DNA from 3 places in the Pseudomonas sp. FBCC-B35 genome. Region 2 is predicted to be linked to each of the others. Evidence: riboswitches for the same ligand, from Rfam matches in the RefSeq annotation. Region 2 holds a riboswitch; each other region holds the start of a gene.
The links. A riboswitch is a leader RNA that binds a small molecule or an ion and turns the genes downstream of it on or off. The one in region 2 is predicted to bind cobalamin.
Positions count from the first base shown of each region.

Region 1: it holds a riboswitch for cobalamin, as region 2 does, so the genes downstream of both, cobO (cob(I)yrinic acid a,c-diamide adenosyltransferase) here and NMB38_RS11530 (CbtB domain-containing protein) in region 2, are expected to answer to the same signal.
Region 3: it holds a riboswitch for cobalamin, as region 2 does, so the genes downstream of both, NMB38_RS15585 (TonB-dependent receptor) here and NMB38_RS11530 (CbtB domain-containing protein) in region 2, are expected to answer to the same signal.

Region 1 covers NZ_CP101439.1:3,560,498-3,571,021, reverse strand. The annotation lists gene hda (DnaA regulatory inactivator Hda) at 1-94, shown strand, start outside; gene NMB38_RS16225 (C40 family peptidase) at 222-860, shown strand; gene NMB38_RS16220 (C40 family peptidase) at 1,002-1,541, shown strand; gene NMB38_RS16215 (PQQ-dependent sugar dehydrogenase) at 1,548-2,864, opposite strand; cobalamin riboswitch at 3,018-3,238, shown strand; gene cobO (cob(I)yrinic acid a,c-diamide adenosyltransferase) at 3,359-3,970, shown strand; gene NMB38_RS16205 (cobyrinic acid a,c-diamide synthase CobB) at 3,967-5,262, shown strand; gene bluB (5,6-dimethylbenzimidazole synthase) at 5,259-5,909, shown strand; gene cbiB (adenosylcobinamide-phosphate synthase CbiB) at 5,906-6,814, shown strand; gene cobD (threonine-phosphate decarboxylase CobD) at 6,807-7,799, shown strand; gene NMB38_RS16185 (cobyric acid synthase) at 7,796-9,250, shown strand; gene cobU (bifunctional adenosylcobinamide kinase/adenosylcobinamide-phosphate guanylyltransferase) at 9,252-9,773, shown strand; gene cobT (nicotinate-nucleotide--dimethylbenzimidazole phosphoribosyltransferase) at 9,770-10,524, shown strand, end outside.
Region 2 covers NZ_CP101439.1:2,503,365-2,513,888, reverse strand. The annotation lists gene NMB38_RS11555 (response regulator transcription factor) at 1-301, opposite strand, end outside; gene NMB38_RS11550 (DUF1272 domain-containing protein) at 522-764, opposite strand; gene cobM (precorrin-4 C(11)-methyltransferase) at 829-1,575, opposite strand; gene NMB38_RS11540 (cobalamin biosynthesis protein) at 1,610-1,951, opposite strand; gene NMB38_RS11535 (CbtA family protein) at 1,993-2,679, opposite strand; gene NMB38_RS11530 (CbtB domain-containing protein) at 2,690-2,881, opposite strand; cobalamin riboswitch at 2,970-3,192, opposite strand; gene NMB38_RS11525 (GNAT family N-acetyltransferase) at 3,237-3,716, opposite strand; gene NMB38_RS11520 (LysE family translocator) at 3,851-4,474, shown strand; gene NMB38_RS11515 (alpha/beta fold hydrolase) at 4,495-5,415, shown strand; gene NMB38_RS11510 (pirin family protein) at 5,461-6,324, shown strand; gene NMB38_RS11505 (DUF1652 domain-containing protein) at 6,545-6,805, shown strand; gene NMB38_RS11500 (hypothetical protein) at 6,839-7,126, opposite strand; gene alkB (DNA oxidative demethylase AlkB) at 7,269-7,916, opposite strand; gene NMB38_RS11490 (gluconate 2-dehydrogenase subunit 3 family protein) at 8,088-8,831, shown strand; gene NMB38_RS11485 (GMC family oxidoreductase) at 8,835-10,524, shown strand, end outside.
Region 3 covers NZ_CP101439.1:3,435,660-3,446,183, reverse strand. The annotation lists gene NMB38_RS15605 (YheU family protein) at 8-235, opposite strand; gene NMB38_RS15600 (osmoprotectant NAGGN system M42 family peptidase) at 321-1,505, opposite strand; gene ngg (N-acetylglutaminylglutamine synthetase) at 1,611-3,356, opposite strand; gene NMB38_RS15590 (N-acetylglutaminylglutamine amidotransferase) at 3,361-5,148, opposite strand; cobalamin riboswitch at 5,822-6,029, shown strand; gene NMB38_RS15585 (TonB-dependent receptor) at 6,139-8,277, shown strand; gene NMB38_RS15580 (ABC transporter ATP-binding protein) at 8,323-9,108, shown strand; gene NMB38_RS15575 (ABC transporter substrate-binding protein) at 9,105-10,073, shown strand; gene NMB38_RS15570 (FecCD family ABC transporter permease) at 10,070-10,524, shown strand, end outside.

The DNA.
Region 1 (10,524 bases), 1.1 Mb from region 2:
GCTGTTCGATCTGCTGGAACGGCTCGATCAGGCATCTCTGCAAGCCCAGCGCAAACTCACCATTCCTTTCCTCAAGGAAACCCTGGGCTGGTGACCCCCTGAAAACACGGGGCCAGAGCCATCCCACGGAAAAGTCACATCTTTTTCGATAAAATTTGCAAATGGAACTTATAGTGGGCATAGTTCCACCCCACTAAAGGATTACAGACACGGTTGTGCCCATGCTCAAGCGCTTCGCACCCCTCGTGCCACTCGCACTCGTGACCCTGCTTTTTGGCTGCGCGGCCCAAGGCCCGGTATCCCAGCCTCAGGATCACACCCCGGTCGCCGTACAGCCGGCGATCAAGGCCAAGGCCTCGTCTTCGCCAGTGTTTGGCGAACCCCAGGAAGTGGCTACTGACGATGAACTGGAGGTCTTCTCCAGCAGCAAGCCCTATCAGCTGCCAGTGCTGGCCGACAGCATTCTGGAGCGCGGCATGTCGTTGATCGGCACCCGCTATCGCTTCGGTGGTACCTCGGAGCAGTCCGGCTTCGATTGCAGCGGCTTCATCGGCTACCTGTTCCGCGAAGAGGCAGGCATGACCTTGCCGCGCTCTACCCGCGAGATGATCAACGTCGATGCGCCGAAGGTGGCACGCAACAAACTCAAGCCTGGCGATCTGCTGTTCTTCAGCACCAACGGCCGTGGTCGTGTCAGTCATGCTGGCATCTACCTGGGCGACAACCAGTTCATTCACTCCAGCAGCCGCCGTAGCGGGGGCGTGCGCATCGATAGCCTCGGTGACCGTTACTGGAGCAAGACCTTCCTCGAGGCCAAACGTGCCTTGGCCATGGCGCCGACGCATATCGCGCGCAACTAATGGCAATCTGATGTGTCCTAACCACGGCGTCGCTGCTTTGCAAAAAAGCTCGACGCCGTGCGTATTTACAGAAAGCGTCTAATCTAATTTCTCAACTCTATCCCGCTGCGGCCCAGCGTTCCCATACAGGATGTTTTGGCCATGACAACGATGGCGCGCTTCGCTTTCATTTCCCTGGCAGCCTTATTGGCGGCCTGCTCCAGCCAACCTCAGGCGCCTGCCCCTGTGCGGGTTGTGCAGCCTCAGGTTACCTACAGCCAACCCAGCTTCTCGCCCACTGCCGATGACGTACTGATTCGCGCCATTGGCCTGGTTGGGACGCCCTACCGCTGGGGCGGCAATACGCCCGATTCGGGTTTCGACTGCAGTGGTCTGATCAAGTACGTCTACCGCGATGCCGCCGGCATCAGCCTGCCGCGCTCCACGCGGGAGATGATCGGCATGCGTGCGCCTACCGTGGATGTGAAATCCTTGCAGTCGGGTGATCTGGTGTTTTTCGCGACCAGTGGCGGCTCGCAGGTGAGCCATGCCGGCATTTATGTAGGGGACGGGCGCTTCGTGCATGCGCCTCGCACTGGCGGTACGGTGCGTTTGGACTATTTGTCCAACAGCTACTGGGCCAAGGCCTACCTGCAGGCCAAGCGGGTCATCCCTCAGGGGCACCTGGCACAGAACCCCTGAGACGGGTTACCGAGCTTTGCTGACGCGCCAGATGGCATTGCCCACATCGTCCGCGACCAGCACGGCCCCGCGACCCTCCAGGGCAACCCCCACCGGGCGGCCCATGGCTTGGCCGCCTTCATCCAGAAAACCGTCGAGCACGTCCATGGGCCGGCCCGACGGTTTGCCTGAGGCGTCGAAGGGTACGAATATCACCTTGTAGCCGCTGTGGGGCTTGCGGTTCCAGGACCCATGCTGGCCAATCAATGCGCCTGCTCCAAAACGAGCAGGTAGCACATCCGGCCCGACGAAGGCCAATCCCAGTGAAGCAGTATGCGGTCCAACGGCATAGTCGGGTACCTGTGCTCGGGCGACCTTGGCGGGGTCCTGGGGCTGCACGCGCTCATCCACGTGCTGGCCGTAGTAGCTGTAGGGCCACCCATAGAATCCACCCGCGTGTACCGAGGTGATGTAGTCCGGTACCAGATCGCTGCCGATTTCGTCACGCTCGTTGACCGCCGTCCACAGTGCGCCACTGTTAGGCTCCCAGGCGAGCCCGTTAGGGTTGCGCAGGCCGGTGGCGAACAGGCGGTGCTTGCCGGTGCTGGGGTCGATCTCCCAGATTGCGGCGCGACCCTGCTCCTGGTCGAGTCCGTTTTCACCCACGTTGCTGTTTGAGCCCACGGTGACGTAGAGGCGCTGCCCATCAGGGCTTGCGATGACATTCTTGGTCCAGTGGTGATTCAACGGGCCGGCTGGCAGCAGGGTAACTACTTCTGCCGGGCCGGTTACCTGGCGTGCCCCGGGCTGGTAGTGAAAACGCAGCAGCTTGTCCGTATCGGCTATGTAAAAATCATTGCCCACCAGCGCCATCCCAAAGGGCGAGTTCAGCCCGTCGGCAAAGGTATGGCGGATTTCCGCAACGCCATCCTGGTCGGCGTCGCGCAACAGGGTAATGCGATCAGGGCTGGGCACGGCAGCCCCCGCGCGTGCCATGACCCGCTTCATGGCCCATCCGCGGATACCCTTGGCGTCTTCGGGCTTGGCAGGTGCGTTGGTTTCTGCCACCAGCACGTCGCCATTGGGTAGCACGTACAGCCAGCGCGGATGGTCGAGGTCACCGGCAAAGCGCGACACCTGTAACCCGGGTGCAGCCTGAGGCATGCGCCCGGCGGGCCAGCCGACGGCTGGCGCGATGTTCACGGTGGGGAGCAGGGTCTTGGCGGGGGAGGGCAACTGCGGCGCAGGGCCGGTGCCGTCGGCCACTGTCAGGCGCGCCGTTTCGCCGCAGCCACCCAAGCCCAGGCTTACAAGAAGTGCAACAGGCAGTGCCACGCGGTTCATGGTCGACGTCCTCGGCAGGTTCTATTGATTCAGAGGCTGTGGAACGCGGCGGGTTCAGTCGCACAGGCGGCGGAGCTGACGCGGGTGGCTCGGCCATCCCTCCTGCGCCGCCAGGCGAGCCGCGTCGATTGACGCTCCGGGTGCAACCCTCTAACCTTCGCGCGTGTTTCAGGTGCCCCGCCAGCAACGTCTGGCCAGGGTGAAACTGGGAAGTCGGTGAGTGCCCACAGGGTGCGATTCCGGCGCTGCCCCCGCAACGGTAAGTGAGTGACGGCCGCGCAGGGCCACTGGGTGACCATACCCGGGAAGGCGCGCAGGTCAGGGCCAGCGGCCCGCTCACGAGCCCGGAGACCGGCCTGATACTGCCAACGGCATCACGGAGGGTGATGCGCGGTGACCACTGGCCTTGGCCAATGCCCCTGCGCGCGCTCCGTTTGCCTGCCCATTCCCTGACACGGCGCTCGATCGTGGTGTCAGCCAGCGGAGAACCTCCCATGAGCGACGCCACCGAGCGCGACGAACGCCATCTGGCACGGATGCAGCGCAAGAAAGCGGTCATCGACGAACGCATTGCCAATTCCCCCAACGAATGCGGCCTGCTGCTGGTGCTCACCGGCAATGGCAAAGGCAAGAGCAGCTCGGCCTTCGGCATGCTTGCCCGGGCCCTGGGCCACGGCATGCAGTGCGGGGTGGTGCAGTTCATCAAGGGCCGCAACAGTACCGGCGAAGAGCTGTTCTTCAGGCGCTTTCCCGAACAGGTGCGCTATCACGTGATGGGCGAGGGTTTCACCTGGGAAACTCAGGACCGCCAGCGTGACATTGCGGCGGCAGAAGCGGCATGGGCCGTCTCCAGGCAACTGCTGCAGGATCCTGCGGTGCAGTTCGTGGTGCTCGACGAGCTCAACATTGCGCTCAAGCACGGCTACCTTGATCTGGACCAGGTGCTATCGGACATCCAGGCTCGCCCCCCCATGCAGCACGTCATCGTCACCGGTCGCGCGGCCAAGCCGGAAATGGTCGAGCTGGCCGACACCGTGACCGAAATGGGCATGCTCAAGCACGCCTTCCAGGCCGGTATCCGTGCCCAGAAGGGCGTCGAGCTGTGAGCCAGGCCCGCCATTGCCCCGCCGTCCTGATTGCCGCGCCGGCTTCTGGCCAAGGCAAGACCACGGTCACTGCCGCGCTGGCGCGCCTGCACCGCAATCTGGGCCGCAAGGTGCGGGTGTTCAAATGCGGGCCTGACTTTCTCGACCCCATGATTCTCGAACGCGCCAGCGGTGCCCCCGTCTGCCAGTTGGACCTGTGGATGATCGGTGCCGAGGAAAGCCGCCGGCTGCTCTGGGAGGCGGCAGGTGAAGCCGACCTGATCCTCATCGAAGGGGTGATGGGGCTGTTCGACGGCACCCCTTCGAGCGCCGACCTGGCACGTCACTTCGGCGTGCCGGTGCTGGCGGTTATCGACGGTACGGCCATGGCCCAGACCTTTGGCGCGCTGGCCCTGGGCCTGGCGCGTTATCAGCCGGATCTGCCGTTCGCCGGGGTGCTGGCCAACCGGGTGGGCAGCCTGCGTCATGCGCAACTGCTCGAAGGCAGCCTCACCGAGGGCCTGCGTTGGTATGGCGGCTTGTCCCGCGAGCGCGGCATCGAACTGCCCAGCCGTCACCTGGGGTTGGTGCAGGCCAGCGAGTTGAACGACCTGGACGCACGCCTGGACGCTGCCGCCCAGGCATTGGGCGCCAGTTGCGATGCCGCCTTGCCACCGGCGGTCACCTTCGAACCGGCCGATCCGTTACCCGCCCAGGCCACCTTGGCGGGCGTACGTATCGGTGTGGCCCGCGACGAAGCCTTTGCCTTCCTCTATGGCGCTAACCTGGACCTGTTGCGCCGTCTAGGCGCACAGGTGCAGTTCTTCTCCCCCCTGCATGACGTCGAATTGCCCCCAGTGGACAGCCTGTACCTGCCCGGCGGTTACCCCGAGCTGCACCATCATGCCTTGGCGCGCAACACCTCGATGTGCCAGGCCATCCGCGCCCATCATGCCCAGGGCAAGCCGTTGCTCGCCGAATGCGGCGGCATGCTGTATCTGCTCGACGCACTGACCGACGTGGCCGGGGACAGGGTCGAGTTGCTTGGGTTGCTGCCGGGGGAGGCGACCATGCAAAAGCGCCTGGCGGCCCTGGCTCTGCAGGCGGTCGAACTGCCCGAGGGCATGCTGCGCGGCCATACCTACCACCACTCCTTGACCAGCACCGCGCTCGAGCCGCTGGCACGTGGGTTGAGCCCCAACGGTGGGCGCGGCAACGAAGCGGTCTATCGCCTGGGCCGCCTGACCGCGTCCTACGTGCACTTCTACTTCCCCTCCAACCCGGAGGCAGCCGCAGCGCTGCTCTGCCCATGAACGAACATGCGTTCAGCGACCAGGAGCGTGCCGCGGTCTATCGCGCCATCGGCGAGCGGCGCGACATGCGCCATTTCGCCCAAGGCGAGGTGGCGCCGCAGGTCATGACACGGTTACTCAGCGCAGCCCACCAGGCACCGAGCGTGGGCTTGATGCAGCCATGGCGGTTCATCCGCATCACCGAGCGGGCCCTGCGTGGGCGCATCCAGGCCCTGGTGGAGGCCGAACGGGCGTTGACTGCACAAGCGCTGGGCGAGCGCTCGGACGAATTCATGAAGCTCAAGGTAGAGGGCATCAACGAGTGCGCCGAACTATGGGTCGCCGCCTTGATGGACAACCGTGAGCCTCACATTTTCGGGCGCCGCACCCTGCCTGAAATGGACCTGGCCTCGCTCGCCTGCGCGATCCAGAACCTGTGGCTGGCCGCCCGTGCCGAAGGGCTGGGCATGGGCTGGGTATCGCTGTTCGATCCCCAGGCGCTGGCAGCGTTGCTTGGCATGCCCAGCGGCGCCAAACCCGTGGCCGTGCTGTGCCTGGGGCCGGTGGCGGCATTCTATCCTGCGCCCATGCTGGTCATGCAGAGCTGGGCCGAAGAACGACCGTTGCACGAGATGCTGTTTGAAAACCGGTGGGGAGAAGGCGCATGAGCGTGGCGTTGCTGAGCGTGGCCGGTGTGGCCCTGGATGCGTTGCTCGGTGAGCCGCGGCGGCGCCACCCGCTGGTTGCTTTCGGCAACATGGCCAGCAGCCTGGAGCGGCGCTTCAATGCCGGCGGGCGCGGTTGGCGCAGTCATGGCGTGAGCGCCTGGTTCCTGGCCGTGGTGCCGCTGACCTTGCTGGCCCTCATGCTCTCCTGGCTGCCGGTGATCGGCTGGCTGGTCGATGTGCTGGCGCTGTACTGCGCCCTGGGGCTGCGTAGCCTGGGCGAACATGTGCTGCCGGTGGCCACGGCCTTGCGCCAGGGCGATCTGGAAGAAGCACGGCGGCGAGTGGGGTATCTGGTCAGCCGTGAAACCCGTGAGCTGGACGAGACGGCGGTGGCGCGGGCGGCCACCGAGTCGGTGCTGGAAAACGGCAGCGATGCCGTGTTCGCCGCCTTGTTCTGGTTTGCCGTGGCCGGGGCGCCAGGGGTGGTGCTTTATCGACTGAGCAACACCCTCGATGCCATGTGGGGCTATCGAAACGAACGCTTCGAGCGCTTCGGCTGGTGCGCGGCGCGCATCGATGACGTACTTAACTATGTGCCGGCGCGCCTTGTCGCACTCACCTACGCAGTGCTGGGCAAAACCCGCCTGGCGCTGGCCTGCTGGCGCCGCCAGGGGCCGCTATGGGACAGCCCCAATGCTGGCCCGGTCATGGCGGCCGGGGCAGGGGCGCTGGGTGTCGAGTTGGGCGGGCCGGCGGTGTACCACGGCCAACTGCACGACCGCCCGCGCCTGGGCGACGGCCCTGCGGCCAGCCCCGATGCCATCGAGGGCGGCTGGACACTGGTGCAGCGTGGGGTATGGCTGTGGCTGTTGGTGTTGTGTCTGGGAGCTTACCTGAATGCTTGAACATGGAGGTCGGCTGCTGCGTGCGGTTCGGCAATATGGCATCGCCCGCGAGCAGTGGCTGGACCTGTCCAGTGGCATTGCGCCCTGGTCCTTCCCGATACCGCCGATCCCTATCGAAGCCTGGGCACGCCTGCCGGAAACAGACGATGGCCTTGAGCAGGCGGCGTGCAGCTACTACGGCGCCACGCGACTGCTGCCCGTGGCGGGCTCACAGGCTGCCATCCAGGCCCTGCCCCTGTTACGCAGCCCGAGCCGAGTCGGAGTGCTGACACCCTGTTATGCCGAGCACCCCTATGCCTGGCAGCGGACTGGGCACACGTTGCTTGAGCTGGATGAGCACCAGGTCGACGACGCGATCGACAATCTCGACGTGCTGGTCTTGGTCAATCCGAACAACCCCACCGGCCGCGTCGTGCCTGCGCCCACACTGCTGGGGTGGCATCAGCGCCTGGCAGCACGCGGCGGCTGGCTGGTGGTCGATGAAGCCTTCATGGACAACAGCCCCGCAAACACTGTGATCAAACGTGCCGAATGCCCGGGTTTGATAGTGCTGCGCTCGTTCGGCAAGTTCTTCGGCCTGGCCGGTGTGCGCCTGGGCTTCGTGGCCGCAGAGCACAGCGTGCTGCAGCGCCTGGCCGAATTGCTCGGCCCGTGGACCATCAACGGCCCCAGCCGGGTGCTGGCCCAGGCCAGCCTGACCGACCTGGCCACGCAGCAGCTGCAGCGCCAGCGCTGTGCAGGCGCCAGCGAACGCCTGGCGGCTTTGCTGTCCCATGCAGGGCTGGCGCCCGCCGGCGGCTGTGACCTGTTCCAGTACGTGCGGTGCGAGCATGCCGCCCGGTTGCACGATCACCTCGCACGACACGGGGTGCTGGTGCGCCTGTTCGAGCAGCCGGCGGCCCTGCGTTTCGGGTTACCGCCCAGCCAGGCGGACGAACGACGATTGGCCCAAGCCCTCAGTGCCTACCGCAAGGACCTTACATGACGACCCTGATGGTACAAGGCACCACCTCCGACGCCGGCAAGAGCACCCTGGTGACTGCCCTGTGCCGCTGGCTGCTGCGCCAGGGCATCGGCGTGGTGCCGTTCAAGCCGCAGAACATGGCCCTCAACAGCGCCGTGACCGCCGACGGCGGCGAGATCGGCCGGGCCCAGGCGGTGCAGGCCCAAGCCTGTCGCCTGGCGCCGCACACCGACATGAACCCGGTGCTGCTCAAACCCAACAGCGACACCGGCGCCCAGGTGATCATCCATGGCCGTGCGGTGACCAGCATGAACGCGGTTGCCTACCATGATTACAAGGCCATTGCCATGCAGGCCGTGCTGGCCTCGCACCAGCGCCTGAGCCAGGGCTGGCCGGTGGTCATGGTGGAGGGCGCAGGGTCGCCGGCCGAGATCAACCTGCGGGCTGGCGACATTGCCAACATGGGGTTTGCCGAGGCCGTGGACTGCCCGGTGATTCTAGTCGCCGACATCAACCGCGGGGGTGTGTTCGCCCACCTGGTCGGTACCCTCGAACTGCTGTCGCCCAGCGAGCAGGCGCGCGTCAAAGGGTTCGTCATCAACCGCTTCAGGGGCGACATCGCCCTGTTGCAACCCGGGCTCGACTGGCTGGAGCAGCGCACCGGCAAACCCGTGCTCGGCGTGCTGCCGTACGTCACCGACCTGCACCTTGAAGCCGAGGACGGCATCGACCGGCGCCAGGGCGAAAAGCAGCAGCGTGTGCTCAAGGTGATCGTGCCTGTGCTGCCACGTATCAGCAACCACACCGACTTCGACCCGCTGCGCCTGCATCCGCAGGTCGACCTGCAGTTCATCGGCCCCGGTCAACCGGTGCCGCCAGCGGACCTGATCATCCTGCCAGGCTCCAAGAGTGTCCGTGGCGACCTGGCGCAATTGCGTGCGCGCGGCTGGGACAAGGCCATCGAACGCCATCTGCGCTATGGCGGCAAGGTGATCGGTATCTGCGGCGGCCTGCAGATGCTTGGGCGCGAGGTGCACGATCCGCTGGGCCTGGAAGGCGCTGCAGGCTCCAGCCCCGGGCTCGGCCTGCTGGACTACGCCACGGTGCTGGAAGCCGACAAGCAGTTGCGCAACGTCGCCGGGACCTTGCACCTGGATGCATCGCCTGTGACCGGTTACGAGATCCATGCCGGTGTCACCACTGGCCCTGCGCTGGCGCAACCAGCGATTCGCCTGGCCGACGGTCGCTGCGAGGGTGCCATCAGCACGGACGGCCAGGTGTTGGCCACTTACCTGCACGGGTTGTTCGAGGGCAGCGCCTCCTGCGCGGCCCTGCTGCGCTGGGCTGGGCTTGAAGACGTGCAACTGATCGACTACGAGGCGTTGCGCGAGCGCGACATCGAACGCCTGGCTGACCTGGTGGACAAGCACCTGGACACCCAGCGCCTGCGCCAATTGTGTGGAGTACCTTGACGTGCGTACGTTCGTGATCGGCGGAGCCCGGTCTGGCAAGAGCCGCCTCGCTGAGCAGCGGGCAGCCGCCTGCGGCCTGCCCGTGACCTATATCGCCACCAGTCAGCCGCTGGACGGCGAACTCGATGAGCGGGTGCAGCTGCACCGCCAGCGCCGGCCAGTGGAATGGGGATTGATTGAAGAACCCTTGGCCCTGGCCGCCGTACTGAAGGCCGAAGCGGCCGTTGACCGCTGCCTGCTGGTGGACTGCCTGACGCTATGGCTGACCAACCTGCTCATGCTGGACGACCCGCGCCGGCTGGCCGAGGAGCGTGATGCCTTGTTGGGCTGCCTTGAGCACCTGCCCGGCCACATCATCCTGGTCAGTAACGAGACCGGCCTGGGCGTGGTGCCCATGGGCGAGCTGACGCGACGTTACGTCGACTTGTCCGGTGTCGTGCATCAGGCGGTGGCCGAACGCTGCCAGCAGGTGATCCTCACGGTCGCCGGCCTCCCACTCACGCTCAAAGGACCTGCATCATGAACCCTGTCTGGTGGCAGATGCCCTGCCAGCCCCTTGACGAGGCGGCCATGGCCGCAGCACGCGAGCGGCAGCAACAATTGACCAAGCCTGCCGGTTCGCTCGGCCAGCTCGAAGCGCTCGCCATTCAGTTGGCAGGCCTGCAGGGCTGCGAACGGCCGTCGCTGGAGCACGTCGCCATCAGCCTGTTCGCGGGCGACCACGGCGTGGTCGAGGAGGGCGTTTCGGCGTACCCTCAGGCCGTGACGGGCCAGATGTTGCGCAATTTCGTCGGCGGGGGTGCAGCCATCAGCGTACTGGCGCGCCAACTGCACGCCACCCTGGAGGTGGTCGACCTCGGCACTGTCGACCCGACGCTCGCATTGCCGGGCGTTCGCCACCTGCACCTTGGCCCCGGTACGGCCAATTTTGCCCAACAGCCCGCCCTGAGCGAGGCACAACTGCAAGCCGCCCTGCAGGCAGGTCGTGACAGCGCGCTGCGGGCGGCGGCCCACGGTGCACAGCTGTTCATCGGCGGCGAAATGGGCATCGGTAACACCACCGCAGCGGCGGCGCTGGCCAGCGTACTGCTCGCCTGTCCGCCAGCCACATTGAGCGGGCCAGGCACCGGGTTGGACAGCGCCGGCGTGCAGCACAAGGCGTACGTCATCGAGCGAGCCCTGGCCTTGCACCGCCTGGCGGCCGATGAGCCGCTGCGTGCGCTGGGCTGTGTGGGGGGCTTCGAGCTGGCGGCGCTGGTCGGCGCTTATCTCGC
Region 2 (10,524 bases):
CGAATGCGCCGATGCCTGCGTCCAGACAGCGGCGTACATACAAGTCGGTCGCCTGGCCAGTGAGCACCATGATCTTGGGCACCTGATCGAGTGATTGCAGGCGCTTGATAACTTCCATTCCGTCCAGCCCAGGCAAACCGATGTCGAGAATCACCACGTCCGGTTTGAGCTCGCGTGCCATTTGCGCGACTTCACTGCCATTGCCCACTTCTGCAACGACATTGAAACGTTCATGTTCGAGCAGCATGCGCAGGGACATACGGACGACGGGGTGGTCGTCCACGATCAGCACATTGGTCATTGGGAAAACTCCTGTTCAGATATGGTCCGCTTCCTGGGACACTCAGGAATACTTCTGTAAGCGGGTTAGTCAGAAGCGCAGCAAGATACGACCATTACCGAACTTTGATAATGCCGAGTATAGAAGTGTTGAATAACCTTGAAGGAGCCGATGAAAAATCCTACAAAAAGGCGGGCGGTTCAGCAGCTTGTGGCCTCGCGTTGGCTGCCGAACCGTATGATCAGGTACAGGCAGTGTGTACTTTGTTTACGCGCAGTGAAGATGCAGGGTGTTCAGCCAACGCTTTGCCCACGCGCGCGGGACGAATCGAAAGAACGCCCTGGCAGTTGGGGCATCGACCATGCAAGCGTTCCTGCGCACACCCTCGGCAAAACGTGCATTCGAAGGAGCAGATGAAGACATCGAGGCTGTCACCGGGCAGGTCGGCATCGCAACACTCGCAGTTGGGGCGTAATTCCAGCATAGGCGTGGTTCCTGTCGGGAGGGTCTGGAAGACAGTGTGCTCCGGGCTGGAACTGGCTCGCAAGCTAGGCGCGGTACAGGTGCGCATGTCCGGCACGGTAAAGGGCCGATTCGGCGAACGGCGTGTCACCCAGCACTCGGCCCACCACAATCAACGCGGTGCGGCGATAACCTTTGAGGGCGGCGCGCTCGACGATGTCGTCCAGTGTGCCTCGCACCCAGTCCTGGTCCGGCCAGGTGGCGCGGTAAACCACGGCAATGGGGCAGTCGCCACCGTAGTGAGGCCGCAGCTGCTCAACGATGCGTGCCAGGTGCTTGACCCCCAGGTGAATGGCTAGCGTCGTGGCATGACGCGCAAGCGCCTCCAACTGCTCGCCGGCTGGCATGGGCGAGCTGTCTGCGAAGCGAGTAAGGATCACGCTCTGAGCGACGTCGGGCAAGGTCAATTCGCATCCCAGCAACGCGGCGCTCGCAGCCACGGCGGTGACGCCCGGCACAATCTGATAATCGATGCCAAGACGCTGTAGGTGGCGGATCTGCTCACCGATAGCGCCATAAAGACTCGGATCACCGCTGTGCACGCGTGCGACATCCTTGCCCTGGGCATGGGCGCACTCAATGGCGTCGATGATCTGCTCAAGATGCAGTTCTGCGCTGTTGATCAGGGTGTCGGCGCAGTGACCTTCCAGAACGGCAAGAGGGACCAGGGAACCGGCATAAATGATGACAGGGCAGGTGCGAATCAGGCGCTGCCCCTTGACCGTGATCAGCTCGGGGTCGCCGGGGCCGGCGCCGATGAAATAAACCGTCATGGTATTCCTGAATGATTGACAAGGGTGAGCGGGATCAATGAGCGATGGCGAGGGTCGCAGGGCCCAGGGTTTGACGCGTGATCAGAAGCTTCGTTTCGCCATTGTACTGGTCGGCCATTGCCAGTGCTGCACTCTCTGCCACGCCCCAGCACCCGCTGTGCGCAAAAGCGACGGCTGAGCGGTGGCTCAAATGCGCTTCGAAGCGATTCAAGTGCGATACAGGGTAGAACAACAGAGGCAGCGCCAGATGGCTCGCCAATGCATGCAGCCCCGGCTCGTGCGCCTTGAGATCGATGCTGGCGATACCGTGAAGGTACGCAGCGTCCAGGCCCCGCTGAGCGAGGCCTTGTTCGAGCAAGGTCAACAACCTGTCCATCGGGCAACCACCACGGCAGCCAAACCCTGCATAGAACGGCTTCACACCGAGCGGCTGAAGCGACGATACAGGCCTGCGCTGATCAGGCCAAGGGCGAGCCAGAATGCTGCATTGGTAAGCCAGGACGCCACCTGGAACTGGGTCTCCAGGGCTGCTGGAGCCAAACTCTGGTGCACTTCAGGCTGAGGGGCGCCTATGACGTGCGGCAACACCAGGACAATGACGCCCAACACCTTCAATGCCCAATGGCGGGCGAATACCAGCAGTGCCAGGCCTACGGCCGTGGCACCCGCAGCGCCAGCCCACCAAACCTGGCGCTGCGCCAGGTCAGCCGCCGCGGTTCCCGGGAGCTCCGGCGGCAATCCGAGCGTGGGCGCCAGACAGAACACGGCGAAACCAGCAAGGCCCCAGGCAGCACCGCTGGCCGTGGTGCGCGGTTGGCGCAGGCTGTACAAGCCAGCCAGTATCAAGGCGAACCCCACCGCCACCACCAGGTTGCCGCCGGTGGTCGAGAGCGTGCGCTGCCAGCCCTCTTCAGGCGACCAGGCCTCGTCACTGTGCTCATGGGCGGCCTCGGTACCTTGGGCATGCGAATGTGCCGGCGCCGACGCCTCGTATGTCTCCGCTTGCAGGATCAACGGGCTGACCCACAAACTTTGCAGTACGGTCAGCAACAGTGCCGCCAGCAGTCCGCTGAAGCCCGCCGTACGGGCGATGTGCGTGATCATGGGTGGCAACTCAGTGGCAGGGGAAGGCGGCGCTGTGACGGGTGTCATGCGCAGCATTATGAACGGCTTCGATGTGCGAGAAGCCGGCGAAGTAAACCAGGCACAGGCCCAGCAGGCCGGCGCTTGCAGCCACGACAATGCGTTGACTGAGGGATACGGGTGCAACGATGCTGCTAACGTGCGGGCGGGTAGTGACGGGCATTGGCGCCTTCCTCTGCGTGTAGGCGACGGGCAGGCGCGGCAGCTGCGGGCGATACCCGCAGGAATGCGACAGCGCCCGCCCACCGCGGGGTGTTGATGAACGTCAGGCCGGTCTCCGGGCTTGCGAGGAGGAGGGTATCTCCTGGGCAGCGTCACCTTCCCATGCCGTATCTGGCGGCACAGTGGTAAAGACGCCTCACTCGCTTACCGTTGCGGGGGCAGCACCGGAATAGTCCAGGCCTGTAAGGCAAGCCTGCGACGCACCGATTTCCCGTTTCACCCTCTCGGGGCACCTGACGCAATGCGATAGAAAAGCACGCGGGCCGCGTTGCGTCAAATGCACAGGCTACGCTCGATCATTGCTGGGCGAAGGCAATCAGCCGCTCGCCATCGAGCCGATAACGCAGCCACTCCGTTTGTGGTTGCGCCCCCAGTGCGTCATAGAACCCGATGGCCGGCTCGTTCCAATCCAGCACACTCCATTCAAGGCGACCGCAGCCTTTGGCAACTGCCTGCTTGGCAATGTACCTGAGCAACTGGCGCCCGGCGCCATCGCCACGGTCGGTGGGCGAGATGTAAAGGTCTTCCAGGTAGATGCCATTGCGCCCGAGCCAGGTCGAGTAACTGTAGAAGTAGATGGCAAAACCAATCGCACGGCCTTCACGTTCGGCCATCAGGCAATGAACGGTGCTGTCGGCGTCGAACAGGCTGCGCTCGATGTCCTGGGTAGTGGCCAGTACCTCTTCTCGGGCGCGTTCGTACTCGGCCAATTCAGTAATGAAGTCCAGAATTTGTTGGGCATCGGTGCGTAGGGCAGGGCGAATTACAAGACTCATCGAGCGCTTATCCTTTGTCGGCTGCGAGTGATACAGCTATGTGTATCTGCAAAATTCTCTATATCTGTACTGCTAGGGGGCAAAGGGCTATGGGCTAGTGTGAACCCTTTCCTGAACCCAGTGGAATACCCGTCATGTTCGCCTCGCTCGACCTCTTGATCGCCTTCGTGCTGTTCGCTTTCGTTTCTTCCATCACCCCCGGGCCCAACAACACCATGCTGTTGGCTTCGGGCGTGAATTTCGGTGTGCGCCGCTCGGTGCCACACGCGCTGGGCGTCAGCGTCGGGTTCATGGTCATGGTCCTTGCCGTCGGCTTGGGTCTGGGAGAGGTCTTCAAGGCCTGGCCTGCGTTCTATACCGTGTTGCGCTATGCCGGAGCGGCCTATCTGCTGTACCTGGCCTGGAAAATTGCCACCTCAGGGCCGGTTGGCACCGCCTCTACGGCAGAGCCAAAGCCGATTGGCTTTTGGGCCGCGGCTGCCTTCCAATGGGTCAACCCAAAGGCTTGGGTGATGGCCATAGGTGCGATAACGACCTACACCCCAGCGCAAGGCTACGTTGCCAACGTGGTGGTCATCGCCGCCGTGTTTGCCTTGGTGAACTTGCCCAGCGTCGGTGTGTGGGTCATGTTCGGCAGTGCCCTTCGTGGCCTGCTGCAAAACCCACGCTGGCTGATGCTGTTCAATGTCCTGATGGCTGCACTGCTGGTCGTTTCGCTCTACCCGCTGCTGTTTGTAGAATCTACGTTCCACCCTTGAGGCAGAAGGCAGCGCCCACCATGCAACTGACACCGTGGTCCCACGATTGTAGCGAAGGGTTCACCCTGCGCGGCTGGCGCAGCGAGCCTACAGGGCGGCCCCTGCTGCACTTTCTGCACGGCAACGGGTTTTGCTCGCTCGCCTACCAACCGCTGCTGATGCAACTGGGGCAACACTTCGATCTCTGGCTCAGCGACGTTCAGGGGCACGGAGACAGTGACCACGCAGGCCCGTTCCGTGGCTGGAATCGCACGGCAGCGCTGGCGGCTGAAGCTTTCAGCGCGCATGTGGCTGAGTACGCAGACGTACCCCGCCTTGCCATCGGCCACAGCTTCGGCGGGGTGCTCACCGGGTTGTTGCTGGCCAGTGAGCCGCAGTTGTTCGAGCGCGCTGTGCTGCTCGACCCGGTGATTTTCAGTAGGCGCATGCTGTTTTCGATGAAGCTGGCCGCCTGCTTCGGGCTGAACCGGCACCATGCGCTGGCGCGCAAAACGGCCGGCAGGCGCAGCACCTGGCCCGACCGCCACTCAGCCATGACTTCCCTGCAAGGGCGGGGCATCTTCAAAGGCTGGAGCGACGCGGCATTGCAGGCCTATGTGTCGCATGCGATCGCCGAAGGCGAGGGCGGCGTGCTGCTCAAGTGTCGCCCAAGCCGCGAAGTGGACATCTTCAGTACCTATCCGTCCCACCTGTGGTCAAGCCTGTCGCGTATCGGCGTGTCGACGCGTGTGCTGTACGGCAGCCAGACTTACCCTTATGTGCGGGCCTCGGCGTTACGGCTGGCAGCGCTCAACCCTCATGTCAGTGTTCAGGAGGTGGGCGGCGGACACTGTTTCATGCAGGAATACCCTGAGGCTGCGGCGCAGGAGGTGCTGGCTTTCCTTCGACCCAGCGTCCTACCGGTAGAACAGGCTGGACCGTTTCAGGTAGCTAGCCCGTGAGTCGATGCAACGTTAAGGTGGCACCCGGACGTTGAGGAGCGCACGATGAAGACGATTTTGCATACCCATTCCAATCCTGCCGGGCACTGGGTAGGCGATGGCTTTCCGGTGCGAAGCCTGTTCACCTATGACGACGACGTCAGTCGCACCAGCCCGTTTCTGCTTCTCGATTACGCCGGGCCCCACACCTTCGCCCCCACCTCGACGCGTCGCGGCGTAGGGGCTCATCCGCACCGGGGTTTCGAGACAGTCACGATCGTTTACCAAGGCGAACTGGAGCATCGCGACTCAACGGGCGCCGGCGGAGTAATAGGACCGGGTGACGTTCAGTGGATGACCGCTGCAGACGGCATCGTTCATGAAGAGTTTCACTCACCCGGATTTGCCCGCAGCGCAGGCGTGTTGGAGTCAGTGCAACTGTGGGTGAACCTTCCGGCCCGATTCAAGCGCGCTCCGGCCGGCTATCAGACCCTGGGCAGCGCCGATATCCCCACGGTGAATCTGGGTGCGGGCGCGGGCAGCCTGCGTGTGATCGCAGGTGAGTACCAGGGGGTGAGCGGGCCGGCGCGCACGTTTACGCCGATGGACGTGTGGGACCTGGACCTTGAGGCCGGCGCTAAACTGGTGCTCCCTATCCCGGCAGGCCGCACGGCTGCGGTGGTGACCCTGCAAGGCGGTTTGCGGTTGAACCAGGTCAGCGAGGCCGGCCCGTGCTCAGTGACGCTATTGGCCCGTGACGGTGCCGATGTGCTGCTTGAAGCCCTGCAGCCCGCCCGTGTGCTGGTGCTGAGCGGTGAGCCTATCGACGAGCCTGTGGTGGCATACGGTCCCTTCGTGATGAACACGCGGGAAGAAATCATCGAGTCCATCGAAGGCTTTCAGTTGGGGAAGTTCGGCCGTATGCCCTGAACGCGCACCGTCCTGGAGCGCGAAGCACCACCCGTCGCACCGATTCGACACGGCTCGAACTACCCAGCACCGCTCGGGTTCTTCAGCTAAGGTGCAGATGGAACCCCGCACGATCGATAACGCATATCCACATGCGCACCGACAGGTTCCTCTTCCTGTGGCCCTGTGCCTGGCCCCAGGCCTGTCCAACCGCAAGTTAATACAGAGAGGGCTCTCTGCCATGTCACTGTTAGGCGTATCGACACTGGAACTGCGACAGATGATCGAACAGGCATGCTTGCCAGATCGTTGTGAAATCAACTGTGCCGATGGCTCACACCTGACCATCCGGCTCGGCAATGGTCAGGATCTGACAGAGGCCGTCACGCTTTGCGATGTTCCGCTGAGCAGTCTGAACAGCAGCAGGGACTTGGTTAACCTGGTCGGCCAATTACACGCAATGCGTGACAGTGCTCCCATGCACTCGAAGAAATTAGCCTGACCGCGCGGCGCAAAGCTCGCTTCTAACCGGCCGTCACTGCAACTCAAGCAGAAGATTGAGCCCACCGTCGCCGCACTTGCCCTGGTCTCTGACAACGCCATGGTAACTGCGCCCGTCCCAGATGAACGCGACACTGTGCGCACGGTGCACCTTATTAGGCAGAGGCGGGCAGATGTGCAGACGCAGTGCAGGCCGACCTTGCAGGTTGAGCGGCGCAAGCTGGCACTGGCACTCGACGCTTTGCGCCACGGGACCGAACAGGGTGTCGCGGACGTAGTCGAGTTGCACCGATGCATTTGGAGCGCGGCCTGGCATTCTCATGATCGCTGCTCTCTGATCGAAGTACGTGCTAGGGCATGCAGATTTGTCATGACGATCTCCTGTAGGAAAGGCATTCGAGGAGGTTGCAGGCTGCATGGGAGCCCAGTCCTGCTCCATGCGTTCAATTCGATTGCTTCGTCGTTCAGGCCCCTGCCTTGCGAAACGTCAGGTTGATGCGCCGCGGGCCCATGCGTGGGTGCACGCCAGGCTTGATGGGCAGGACGCCATGAAAGCGTAGACGGTCTTCACCACCCCACACCAGCACATCGCCATGATTCAAGGCAATACGCTGGGTCTTGTCCGCGCGTTGCAAGCCACCCAACAGGAACACGGCAGGCAAACCCAGGGAAAGGGACACGATGGGTTGGCTGAAATCCTGCTCATCACGATCCTGATGCAGGCTCAGACGAATGCCCGGCAGGTAGTGATTGATCAGGCACGCATCCGGTACGAAGCCATCGAACCCTGCACGCGCAGCGCACTGCGTGGCCAAGGCCAGAAGCACGGGCGGCATCATCGGCCAGGGTCTGCCGGACAGCGGGTCCACGGGGCTGTATCGGTAACCGCGTTTGTCACTGATCCAACCGAGTGCGCCGCAGTTGGTCAGGCCCACAGCCATGCTCAAACCGCCAGGCGTACGCATGTGCCGCCATGGCGCTGATCGCAGTATCGGGCGAAGCGCATCCAGTACGTGCTCGACGTCATCTAGCGCGACGCCAGGCAACAGCACCGTGCGGGGTGCCAGCTGCTGCGGTTGGGCCCCGAACAGGTCCAGATCGGATTGGATCATCAGTCTGACTATTCCAGTAAGCCTGTTATCCAGCAGAAGAAAGCTGGCGTCTTTGAGCGTTCACTATCAGCCAGCCGCCAAATAATTCAAAACGTTTCTGAACGCCATTCGTCCGTTGATGGTCTTCATCGTGCCGTGGCCGCGGTAGCCGATTGACGATGAGGATTACATATGTCTGAGCATGTACCGGACAACCCCCGCAGGGACTTCCTGCGCAAGACCTTGACCTTGATACCGGTGGTAACGGTGGCCAGTACCGGTATTGGGCTGGGCGCAGCCACCGCCCTGGCCGAGCCGGTACGCCCGCCTGAGCAGCCTGAAGCCAAACCCGCTGACACTGCCTACCATCCTGCGTTCTTCACCCCAGAGGAGTTCGCCTTCGTCCAGGCAGCGGTCAGCCGGCTCATTCCAGCCGACGCGCTAGGGCCTGGTGCCCTCGAGGCCGGCGCTGCGCAGTATATCGACCGTCAGATGGGCACGGCCTACGCCAGCGGCGGGCTCTGGTACATGCAAGGCCCGTTCGAGGCCGATGCGGCACCCGAGCTTGGCTATCAATTGCAACTGACCCCGCAGCAGATCTACCGCTTGGGAATTGCAGGTGTGCACCAATGGTGCCTGGCCAACGGCAACAAGGCGTTTCACGCGCGCAGCCCCGAGCAGCAGGACGAGGTGCTGGCGCGGTTGGAGTCTGGTGAGCTGGCGTTGAAGGATGTGCCGGCCAAAGCATTTTTCAGCCTGCTGCTGCAGAACACGCGCGAAGGCTTTTTCTGCGACCCGGTGCATGGGGGCAACCAGGGCATGGTCGGCTGGAAACTGATCGGTTTTCCCGGCGCGCGCGCCGACTTCATGGATTGGGCCGAGCGTAACGAACGCTACCCGTTCCCTCCTGTGTCCATCCGCGGCGAGAGGGCTTGAGCCATGGCCAATGCATTGAAGAAGGTCGACGCAGTGATCGTCGGCTTTGGCTGGACGGGGGCAATCATGGCCAAGGAACTGACCGAGGCCGGCCTGCACGTGGTGGCGCTGGAGCGCGGGCCTATGCAGGACACTTACCCCGATGGCAGCTACCCGCAAGTGATCGACGAACTGACTTACAGCGTGCGCAAGAAGCTATTCGTGGACCTTTCCAAGGAAACGGTGACCATACGCCATACCGTCAACGATGTAGCGTTGCCGTACCGCCAGCTGGGCGCGTTCCTGCCCGGCAAGGGCGTAGGCGGTGCCGGTTTGCACTGGTCGGGCGTACACTTTCGTGTCGACCCGATGGAGCTGCGCATGCGCAGCCACTACGAAGAACGCTACGGCAAGTCCTTCATCCCCCAGGACATGACCATTCAGGATTTCGGCGTCAGTTACGAAGAGTTGGAACCCTACTTCGACTTCGCCGAGAAGGTGTTCGGCACCTCGGGGCAGGCCTGGACGGTCAAGGGTGAACTGGTCGGGCAGGGCAAAGGCGGCAATCCGTTTGCCCCGGACCGTTCCAATCCGTTCCCGCTGCCCTCGCAGAAGAACGTGGTGTCGGCTCAGGTTTTCCAGAAGGCCACCTCGTCGTTGGGCTATCACCCTTACAACCTGCCCTCGGCCAACACATCCGGCCCTTACACCAACCCGTATGGCGCTCAGATGGGACCGTGCAATTTCTGCGGATTTTGCAGCGGCTACGTGTGCTACATGTACTCCAAGGCATCGCCGAACGTAAACATCCTGCCCGCGCTGCGCCAGGTGGAGCACTTCGAGCTAAGGCCCAATGCCCATGTACTGAAGGTGAACCTGGACGACAGCAAGCAGCGTGCGACCGGGGTCACCTACATCGACGCCCAGGGCCGTGAGGTGGAACAGCCGGCCGACCTGGTGATCCTGTCGGCTTTTCAGTTCAACAATGTGCGCCTGATGCTGCTTTCTGGCATCGGCAAGCCCTACGACCCGGTCAAGAACGAAGGGGTGGTCGGGCGCAATTTCGCCTATCAGAACATGGGCACGGTCAAGGCCTTCTTCGACAAGGACTTGCACACCAACAACTTCATCGGCGCCGGTGGTAATGGCGTGGCGATCGACGACTTCAACGCCGACAATTTCGACCATGGCCCTCACGGCTTCGTGGGTGGCTCCCCGATGTGGGTCAACCAGGCGGGGACCCGGCCCATCGCAGGTGTAGGCAACCCGCCGGGCACGCCTGCATGGGGCAGCGCCTGGAAAAAGGCCACCGCCGACTACTACACCCACCAGATATCCATGGATGCCCACGGCGCGCACCAGTCCTACCGCGGCAATTACCTGGACCTGGATCCTACCTACCGTGATGCTTATGGCCTGCCGCTGTTGCGCATGACCTTCGATTGGCAGGAAAACGACATCCGAATGAACCAGTTCATGGTCGGCAAGCTCAGCGCCATCGCCAAGGCCATGAACCCCAAGGCCATTGCGGTGCTGGGGAAGCAGGTCAAGGAACACTTCAATACTGCCTCCTACCAGACGACTCACCTCAACGGTGGGGCGATCATGGGGACCGACCCAAAAACCAGCGCTTTGAACCGCTATTTACAGTGTTGGGATGTACACAACGTGTTCGTACCTGGGGCCTCGGCGTTCCCGCAGGGGCTTGGCTACA
Region 3 (10,524 bases), 930 kb from region 2:
ACGGGCATCATTCCAGCAGTTCGCGGGGCACGTCGTGCTTGGCCAGCAGCTGGCACTGCTGGCTTTCCGGATCGAACAGGATGAACGCCTGCCCCTTGGATAGCGCTTGGCGAACCCTCAGCACACGGGTTTCCAGCGGTGTGTCATCGCCATTGTCGGTGCCGTCGCGGGTGACGAAGTCCTCGATCAGGCGGGTGAGGGTGTCGGCTTGCAGGTGTTCGTAGGGTATCAGCATGGGTAACGTGTCTGAATGAGTTGTAGGCATCCTACGCGATTTCGATGGAGCAGGGACCGCCCGCCAGGCGGTCCCGCGCGTTCCGTCAGGTCTTCTGACCGACCAGGCTGTCCACCGCCGGCACGCGAGTGTCGCTCTCCATCTGCGCATCGTGCTCGAGCTGGTGACTGAAGCGCTCCAGGGACGCATTGGCCGGCTGCGAGTCGCTGGCGAACACGGGCGGGCTCAACAGGTAAGCCGACAACAGCTGGCTCAACGCGGCCAGGCTGTCGATGTGCGTGCGCTCATAGCCATGGGTGGCATCGCAGCCGAAGGCGACCAGCGCCGTGCGGATGTCGTGGCCTGCGGTCACCGCAGAGTGGGCATCGCTGAAGTAGTAGCGGAACAGGTCGCGGCGTACCGGCAATTCCTGTTCGCCTGCAAGTTTGAGCAAGTGCCGGGACAAGTGGTAGTCGTACGGCCCGGACGAATCCTGCATGGCCACGCTGACGGCGTGCTCACTGGAGGCTTGGCCGGGGGCGACCGGGGCGATATCGATCCCGACGAACTCGCTGACATCCCAGGGCAGGGCGCCGGCGGCACCCGAGCCGGTTTCTTCGGTGATGGTGAACAGCGGGTGGCAATCGATCAGCGGCTGACGGCCGCTTTCCACCACGGCTTTCAAGGCCGCCAGCAAGGCGGCGACCCCGGCCTTGTCATCCAGATGACGGGCGCTGATGTGACCGCTGTCGGTGAACTCGGGCAGCGGATCGAAGGCCACGAAGTCGCCAATCCCCACGCCCAACGCCTCGCAATCGGCACGGGTGGCGCAGTAAGCGTCCAGGCGCACTTCCACATGGTCCCAACTGATGGGCATCTGGTCGATGGCGGTATTGAAGGCATGCCCACTGGCCATCAGCGGCAGTACGCTGCCACGAAATACGCCCGTATCGGTGAACACGCTGACGCGGCTGCCTTCGGCGAAGCGGCTGGACCAGCAGCCCACCGGCGCCAGGGCCAGGCGACCGTTGTCCTGCACCTGGCGCACGCTGGCGCCAATGGTGTCCAAGTGCGCGGAGACGGCGCGGTCCGGGGAGCTTTGACGCCCTTTGAGGGTGGCGCGAATAGTGCCGCGTCGAGTCAGCTCGTAGGGAATGCCCAGCTCGTCCAGGCGCTCGGCCACGTAGCGCACGATGGTGTCGGTGAAGCCTGTAGGGCTGGGGATGGCGAGCATCTCCAGCAAGACACGCTTGAGGTACTCGAGATCGGGTTCGGGATGTCGTTCGGACATGTCCAGGCCTCCGGTCGGTTGAAAAATCGTTGGATGATCCGGTCGTAACAGTCGAGCGGGAGCGGCGCTGGCGCCGGGCTCCCGTCGAAGCGGAGCATGGGTGTATCAGGCCAGCGGCCTGCTATGGGGGAACAACAAGTCGATGAAGCGCTCTGCCGTGGGTTGTGGCTCGTGATTGGCCAGGCCTGCGCGCTCGTTGGCTTCGATGATGACGTAGTCGGGTTCGCTGGCATCCTTGACCATGAAATCAAGGCCCACCACGGGTATCTCCAGTGCCCGCGCTGCACGAATGGCCGCATCGGCGAGTGTAGGGTGAAGGCGTGCCGTGACATCCTCGAGCGTGCCGCCGGTGTGCAGGTTGGCGGTGCGCCGCACGGCCAGCTGGTGACCTGCGGGCAACACATCCTCGAACCCAAAGCCGGCCGCGGCCAGCGTGCGCTCGGTTTCATCGTCCACGGGGATCTTGCTTTCGCCCCCGGTGGCCGCTTGACGGCGCCGGCTTTGTGCGTCGATCAGTTCGCGGATGCTGTGCGTACCATCGCCCATCACCTGCGCCGGGTGGCGAATCGCGGCCGCGACCACTTCATAGCCGATGACCACGATGCGCAAGTCATGCCCGGCATGGAAGCTTTCCAACAGCACGCGGCTGTCGAACTGACGGGCGTGTTCGACCGCACGCGTGACGTCTTCGAGGGTAGTGAGGTTGACCGCTACGCCCTGGCCCTGTTCGCCATCCACGGGTTTGACCACGACCGCGCCGTGGTCCTCGAGGAACGCCAGGTTGTCATCGGCGTTACCGGCCAATTGCTGTGCCGGCACAAGCAGACCTGCGGTGTGCAGGGCGTGTTGGGTCAGGCGCTTGTCCTGGCACAAGGTCATGGTCACGGCGCTGGTCAGGTCGCTGAGCGACTCCCGGCAGCGTACACGGCGACCGCCCAGGCTCAGGGTGAAGAGCCCGGCAGCCGCGTCGCACACCTGCACCTCGATACCCCGGCGCAGGGCCTCATCGACGATGATCCGCGCATAGGGGTTGAGGTCAGCCTGTGGCCCAGGGCCCAGGAACAGGCGTTCGTTGATGACGTTCTTGCGCTTGACGGCGAACGTGGGCAGGTTGCGAAAGCCCAGTTTTTCGTACAGGCGCTTGGCCTGGCGGTTGTCATGCAACACCGACAGGTCCAGATAGGCAAGGCCGCGGCTCATGAAGTGCTCGATCAGATGACGCACCAGTACTTCACCCACCCCGGGGCGGGTGCAGTGCGGATCGACGGCCAGGCACCACAGGCTGCTACCGTGTTCCGGGTCGTCGAAGGCCTTGGCGTGGTTCAAGCCCATGACACTGCCGATGATCGCGCCACTGTCTTCGTCCTCGGCCAGCCAGTACACCGGCCCACCCAGGTGGCGCGGGGTGAGCAGCTCCGGGTCGACGGGCAGCATGCCGCGTGCCTGGTAGAGCGTGTTGATGGCTTGCCAGTCACTGGGGTTTTGCGCACGGCGCACGCGAAACCCGCGAAATACCCGTTGCGCCGGGCGATAGTCGGTGAACCACAGGCGCAGGGTGTCCGAGGGGTCCAGGAACAGTTGCTGCGGCGCGTGTGCCAGCACCTGCTGGGGCGCTGCCACGTACAGGGCGATGTCGCGTTCGCCGCGGCATTCGCCCAACAGGTCTTCGGCTAGCTTGGCCGGGTCGGCATAGGTATGCCCGATCAGTAGTCGTCCCCAGCCACAGTGCAGGGCACGTGGCTGATCGTGAGGCTCGCTGCCATCGCCCGCAAGGCGTGCCTGCAGGCGCTCGTAAGAGGGCGCCTGGCCGCGCAGCAGGCGCTGGCCATAGGCCGTTTCGTGGGCTTTCATGGGTTCAAAGTCCTTGTTCGGTCAGCCACAGGTTCAGCGCCGCCAACTGCCACAGTTTGGAACCGCGCAGGGGGGTGAGCTGGCCGTGCGGGTTGCTTAGCAGACGGTCGATCATGGCCGGATTGAACAGGCCGCGGTCCTGGCTGGGGTCGGTCAGCAGGTCGCGGACCCAACCCAGGGTGGCGCCTTCGAGGTGCTTGAGGCCAGGCACCGGGAAGTAACCCTTCTTGCGGTCGATGACCTCGTGCGGAATCACTCGGCGCGCCGCCTCCTTGAGCACCTGCTTGCCGCCGTCGGGCAGCTTGAAGCGTGCCGGAATGCGGGCCGACAGTTCTGCCAGGCGGTAGTCCAGGAACGGCGTACGGGCTTCCAGCCCCCAGGCCATGGTCATGTTGTCCACGCGCTTGACCGGGTCGTCCACCAGCATCACCGTGCTGTCCAGGCGCAGGGCCTTGTCCACGGCGGCGTCGGCGCCAGGGCGGGCGAAGTGTTCACGGACGAAGTCGCCGGCGGCATCGTTCTCCAGCTGCCAGGCCGGCTGCACGGTGTCACGGTATTCGGCATGGCTGCGGTCGAAGAACGCTTCGCGGTACGCCGCGAATGCATCGTTGGCGCCATCGACCTGCGGGTACCAGTGGTAGCCGGCAAACAGCTCGTCGGCTCCCTGGCCGCTCTGCACGCCCTTGCAGTGCTTGGCCACTTCCCGCGACAGCAGGTAGAAGGCGATGCAGTCGTGGCTGACCATCGGCTCGCTCATGGCACGGAACGCCGCGGGCAGTTGGTCGATGATCTCGTGCTCGGCAATGCGCAGTTGATGGTGGCGGGTACCGTAGTGCTTGGCGATCAGGTCCGAGTACTGGAATTCGTCTCCGCGCTCGCCGCCTGCATCCTCGAAACCGATGGAGAAGGTCGACAGGTCATCCACACCCACTTCGCGCAGCAGGCCGACCAGCAGGCTGGAATCGACACCGCCGGAGAGCAGCACGCCCACGTCGACGGCGGCGCGCTGGCGGATGGCAACTGCATCGCGGGTGGCGTCCAGTACGCGTGTGGTCCAATCCTCGAGGGTCAGGTCACGCTCATCCGGGTTGGGGCCGTACTGGAGTTGCCACCAGGTGCTGCGCTCGACTTCGCCGTGGCGGTCGATGCGCATCCAGGTCCCGGGTTCGAGCTTTTGCACGTTGGCCAACAGCGTGCGCGGTGCCGGGACCACGGCATGGAAATTCAGGTAATGGTTCAGCGCCACCGGGTCGAGCATCGGGTCGATGTCGCCCCCTTTGAGCAGCGCCGGCAAGGTGGAGGCAAAGCGCAGGCGCTCGCCGTTGCGCGAGAGGTACAGGGGCTTTACGCCCAGGCGGTCGCGGGCCAGGAACAGGCGCTGACTGTCGCGCTCCCAGATAGCCAGGGCAAACATGCCATTGAGCTTGGGCAGCAAGGCCTCGCCCCAGGCGTGGTACCCCTTGAGCAGCACTTCCGTGTCACCGTCGGACCAGAAGGTATAGCCCAGGTCCAGCAGTTCCTGGCGCAGTTCAGGGAAGTTGTAGATGGCGCCGTTGAAGGCCAGTGACAGGCCTAACGTGCTGTCCTGCATGGGCTGGGCGGAGCCGTCGGACAGGTCCATGATTTTCAGGCGACGGTGGCCGAGGGCGATCGGCCCCTGGCTGTGAAAGCCCCACGCATCCGGGCCACGTGGCGCCAGGTGATGAGTGATTCGCTCAACGGCAGCCAGGTCGGCTGGGCGAGGGGCTTGACCGAGGGGGGTGAAACGCAATTCTCCAGCTAGTCCGCACATGTAACGTAAACCCTTTGAGTTTCGGCACTCATGGCGTCACTGGCTTTTCACTCGTACCCCATTTGTACCGCCTCCAAACGCCAGGGCTGATCAAGCCCCGCCCAATCGTGAGGGGGTGATCCACCTGGCGCATGCAGAGCAGCACCTGCACGCTGTGCCCGAGTTGCGCGGCGATGAATGCCGGGTTCATGCCGGCCACCAGGCACATGGTCGCGTACGTGTGGCGCGTGTCGTACAGCCTGCGTTACCTGATACCAAGCGTACGCAAAGCTGCCAGCCAGTAACGTTGTTGACTCGCTTCGGGGCGTATGAACAGCGCCGAACGGTCGTCTGTCCCACTGGGCGCGAACACGTCATCTGAACGCGCCTCGGTGAGCGGTCTGGGTTTTTCGAGGGCGTGCAAGGCCCGATCGTTCAATAAAACTTTACGTGGGCGCCTGGTTTTGGTGCGAATTTCGGTGATTCCTCGTGGCTGAAGTCCGCCTCTGTGGGTCGACGTCCAGCATCGATCCATCGCGTTCAAACCCAGTGCTACGCCTACCTGAGCGCGCCTTCGCACGCTCGGATGAAGCCCGCCAGGCGGGGGGCGTTAATCTTCGCAATGCCGTTCGTCGACGCTTGGCGGCGGCTCATCATCCACACGGGATGTTGACCCAGGACGATTTTGGTGGTCATCTGCGCGCCTGTTTCAGGTGCCCCCTGCCGCCGTGCATGGGGTGAAACGGGAAGCCGGTTCGTCGCCCCAGGGTGATCAGTCCGGCGCTGCCCCCGCAACGGTATGCGAGCGATGCTTTCGACAGACCACTGTGCCACAGGCATGGGAAGGTGACGGCATCATGACCCTCGCGAGCCCGGAGACCGGCCTGAAGCCTTGTTTGGCAAACCCGCGGTGGGCGGGCGCAGGCCGGTTTCCGTGGGCGCGTGCGCCTGCGCGTTCCCCATGCGTTGTTCCCTCCGGGATTCTTTCATTCCTGCTGCAAAAGGAAAGATATGTCCCGCTTTAGTGTTTTTCATACCCCTCAAGGGGCGTTGCTGGGTGCGAGCCTGGTGCCCTGTGTGTGCATGGCCGTACCGATTCAGGCAGCCGAAGACGGCCTTGCACTGGCATTGCCCGCCACGGCCATCACCGGCACTGCCGAGCAGAACCCTCCCATGGACTTGCACACCCCTGGCACCAGCGGTTCGCGCCTGCACCTCACGCCCTTGGAAACGCCAGCCAGCGTCACCAGCATCAGCGCCGAGCACATCAGTGGACGCAACAACGCCACGGTGCAGGAAGCAGTGACCCGCACCCCCGGCATCACCTTCATCGGCACGCCTGGCAACGGTGGCACTGCGCTTTCGGCCCGTGGCTTCACCGGGCACAGTTCGACCATGCAGCTGTATGACGGCACCCGCCTGTACGTGGGTGCTGGCACCGTCACGTTTCCCGTGGACACCTGGGCCGTGGACCGCATCGACGTACTGCGCGGCCCGGCTTCGGTGTTGTACGGGGAGGGCGCCACCGGTGCGGTGATCAACGTGGTGCCCAAGAAGCCCTTCGACGGCGAGGTTCGCAATCATGTCCGCCTGGGCTACGGTTCCCATGATCGCCGGCAGTTGGCGTTGGACAGCGGCGGTTCGCTGACCGATACCCTGAGCTATCGCTTGAACCTCAATAAACTGGACAGCAATGGCTGGGTCGACCGTGGTGAGTCAGCCAGCGTTGCTGTCAGCGGTTCATTGCGCTGGCAGCCGAACGACGATTTCAGCATCACCCTCAGCCATGACTACGGTGACCAGGATCCGCAGCAGTATTTCGGTACGCCGCTGGTCAATGGGCATTACCGTGAGTCGCTGCGTGACCACAACTACAACGTGGCCAATGCCGAGGTGCATTACAACGATCAGTCCACTCGCCTGGTCACGGACTGGGTGATCACCGACAACCTGACCGCCAGCAATCAGCTGTACTTCCTCAAGGCCCAGCGCCGGTGGCGAAATGCCGAAAGCTACACCTGGCTGCCTGGCGACCAGGTGCAGCGCAGCAGTTTCATCAGCATCAAGCAGACCCAGGAGCAGATCGGGGATCGCCAGTCGTTCACCCTGCAGCACGCGTTGTTCGGCCTGGACAGCCAGACCGTTGTTGGCGCCGACTACAATGCGATCCGCTTCGTGCGCAAACATGATTTTGGCAATACCTTTACCGACACCGTGCCACTGTCGGGCTCGGGCGGCGGAGACTACATCAGCACCGACCCCTATCGCTCGCGCGAAGCCAACCAGGCACGGCAATTCTCGCTGTTCGCCGAAAACCGCACGCAACTCACCGAGCGCCTGTCGCTGATCACCGGTGTGCGGCGTGATCAGGTGCATCTGAACCGTGACGATCTGGACACCGATACCCGCTCGGACCGCAGCCTGAGTGGCGACAACTGGCGGGCAGGCCTGGTGTTCGCGCTGACCGAGGACCTCTCGGTCTATGGTCAGTACGCCACCAGCACCGAGGGCGTGAGCAACCTGCTGACGCTCAGTACAGCGCAACAAAGCTGGGACCTGAGTACCGCCAAACAGACCGAAGTCGGTGTCAAACAGATGCTCCCTGATGGCCGTGGCGAGTGGACGCTTGCGGCCTACCACATCGTCAAGAAAAAGCTCTTGAGCAGCGACCCGCTCAACCCTGTCCTTCAGCAACAGGTCGGCCAGCAATCCTCGGACGGCATCGAGGCCAACTTGGCGTTGCGCCTGCCCTACGATGTGCAGCTTTCGGCCAACGCCGCCTGGGTGCGCGCGGAGTACGACGAGTTTGCCAGTGGCACCAGCAACTACAACGGCAATCGGCCGGTCGATGTGCCCCGGCGATCGGCCAACCTGTGGTTGAGCAAGGACTTTGGTCGGTTGCTCAGTGCCGGGGCGGGTGCGCGGTATGTCGACAGCCGCTATGGGGACAATGCCAACACCGTGCAGGTGCCGAGCTACACCGTGGTCGACGCCAACGTTGACTGGCACGTGCAGCCGGACCTGACCTTGGGCTTGCAGCTCAACAACCTGTTCGATCGCCAGTACGCGACCACCACCGGCAACAATGGGCGCCAGTGGTACCTGGGCGAGCCAAGGTCATTTTTCGTCACGGCGGATTACCGCTTCTGACCTGTTGCACCGGCCTTCGGGCTGGTGCTTGCTGGAGTGAATCCGATGACTCGACTGAGTATCGAGGGCCTGCATTGGGCAGTGCCCGAGGCGGGGCGCAGGGTGCGCCAGATCCTGCAAGGCGTGGACCTGCATGTGGACGACGGTGAGTGCGTAGGGCTTATCGGCCCTAACGGCAGTGGCAAGACCAGCCTGCTACGTTGCGCCTATCGCGCCACGCTACCCACCGCAGGCAGCGTCAGCTTGAGCGGTGCCGATATCTGGCAACGCAGCCCGCGCTGGTGTGCCCAGCGTATCGCGGTGGTGCTTCAGGAGTTTCCTGGCGAGTTTGGATTGAGTGTTGCCGAAGTGGTGGCCATGGGGCGCACGCCGCACAAGGCCCTGTTTGACGGCGACTCGCCCGAGGACCGGCAAAGGGTTGCTCACACGCTCGTGCTGGTTGGGCTGGCAGGTTATGACGGGCGCACGTTCGCTTCGCTATCCGGGGGCGAGAAGCAGCGCGTGCTACTGGCCCGGGCACTGGTCCAGGCCCCTGAACTGCTGATTCTCGACGAGCCAACCAACCACCTCGACCCGCGTTACCAGCTTGGGCTTTTGCGGCATTTGCGCAGCCTGGGGCTGAGCACCCTGGCCAGCTTCCACGACCTCAACCTGGCGGCGGCATTCTGCGACCGCCTGTACGTCATCGACGCTGGCCGAATCCGTGTCAGTGGCACGCCCCAGCAGGTGCTGACCGGCGAACTGATCCAGGAGGTGTTTGGTGTCCAGGCGCTGGTCGACCTTCATCCGCTGCACCCTTACCCCCGCATTACCTGGATAACCCGACCATGAACGCTCGCTTTCTGATTGCCCTGATAACGCTCTTGTTTGCGCTGCCTGCCGTGGCCAGCGAGTACCCGCTGAACGTGCGCAGTTGTGAGCGCCTGGTGACGTTCAACAAGGCTCCCCAGCGGGTGGTGGTGCACGATGTGAACATGACCGCCATGCTGCTGCACCTGGGGCTGCGAGACAGCATCATCGGCTACACAGGGTTCACCCGAAGTAAACACCGTGACCCATGGATTGACGCTGCGCTGGAGGGCATACCGCAACTGGCCAGTCGGTATCCTTCCATTGAAACGCTGCTAGCAGTCGATACCGACCTGTTTTTCGCCGGCTGGAACTATGGCATGCACGTAGGAGGGCCGGTCACCCCCGCGACGCTGGCACCCTTTGGGGTCCCGGTCTACGAGTTGAGCGAGTCCTGCTCTTGGGTCATGTCTGGCCAACGTGCGAGTTTCGATGACGTTTACCGCGATCTGGACAACCTGGGGCGCATGTTCGATCACCCGCGCCAGGCGCAAGCGCTGATCCACCAGATGCGCCAGCGAATCGCCACGGTGCAAGCGCGGGTAGGGCAGGCGCAACACCGACCACGGGTCTTTTTGTACGACAGCGGCGAAGATCGTCCGATGACATCGGGGCGTCTGGGCATGCCGCAGGCACTGATCGACGCAGCCGGTGGCGTGAACGTGATGGACGAGGTGGCCGCCAGTTGGACCCAGGTCAATTGGGAAAGCGTGGTAGAGCGCGACCCTGACGTGATCCTGATTGTCGACTACGGGCCAAGGACCTGGCAGCAGAAACGTGATTTTCTGATGCAGCAGCCTGCGTTGAAAGAGGTACGGGCCATTCGCGAGCAGCGCTTCTTACCCCTGACCTACCTGCAGGTCACCCCCTCGGTGGAGAACGTCGAGGCGGTGGAGAACATTGCCCGCGCCCTGCACCCCGAGCTGTTCGCAGCGGGGGCACCGTGACCTTGGCGCGCAGCCCGGTGCATTATGGTTGGCTGATCGTGATGCTGGTCATCCTGCTGGTGTCGTCATCGGTCGTGTCGCTGGCATTTGGCCCGGCATCGGTGCCCTTGACCCACGTCATCGGGATCGTCGCGCAGCAATTGGGCATCGACTGGGGGCCTGCGCTCAGCAAGAGCCAGGTGCACATCGTCTGGCTCATCCGTGCCCCGCGTGTGCTGTTGGGCGCACTGGTCGGGGCAGGGCTTGCCTTGGTGGGCACAGCCCTGCAGTCCGTCACCCGAAACCCCCTGGCAGATCCGCATTTGCTGGGCGTCAGCGCCGGCGCGGCGTTGGGCGCGGTGCTGGTGATGCTCTATGTCGGGGACTTTGTCGGTGTACTCAGCCTGCCGCTGGCTGCGTTCGCGGGGGCAATAGGGAGCATGCTGCTGGTGATCGGCGTGGCGCGTCGCAG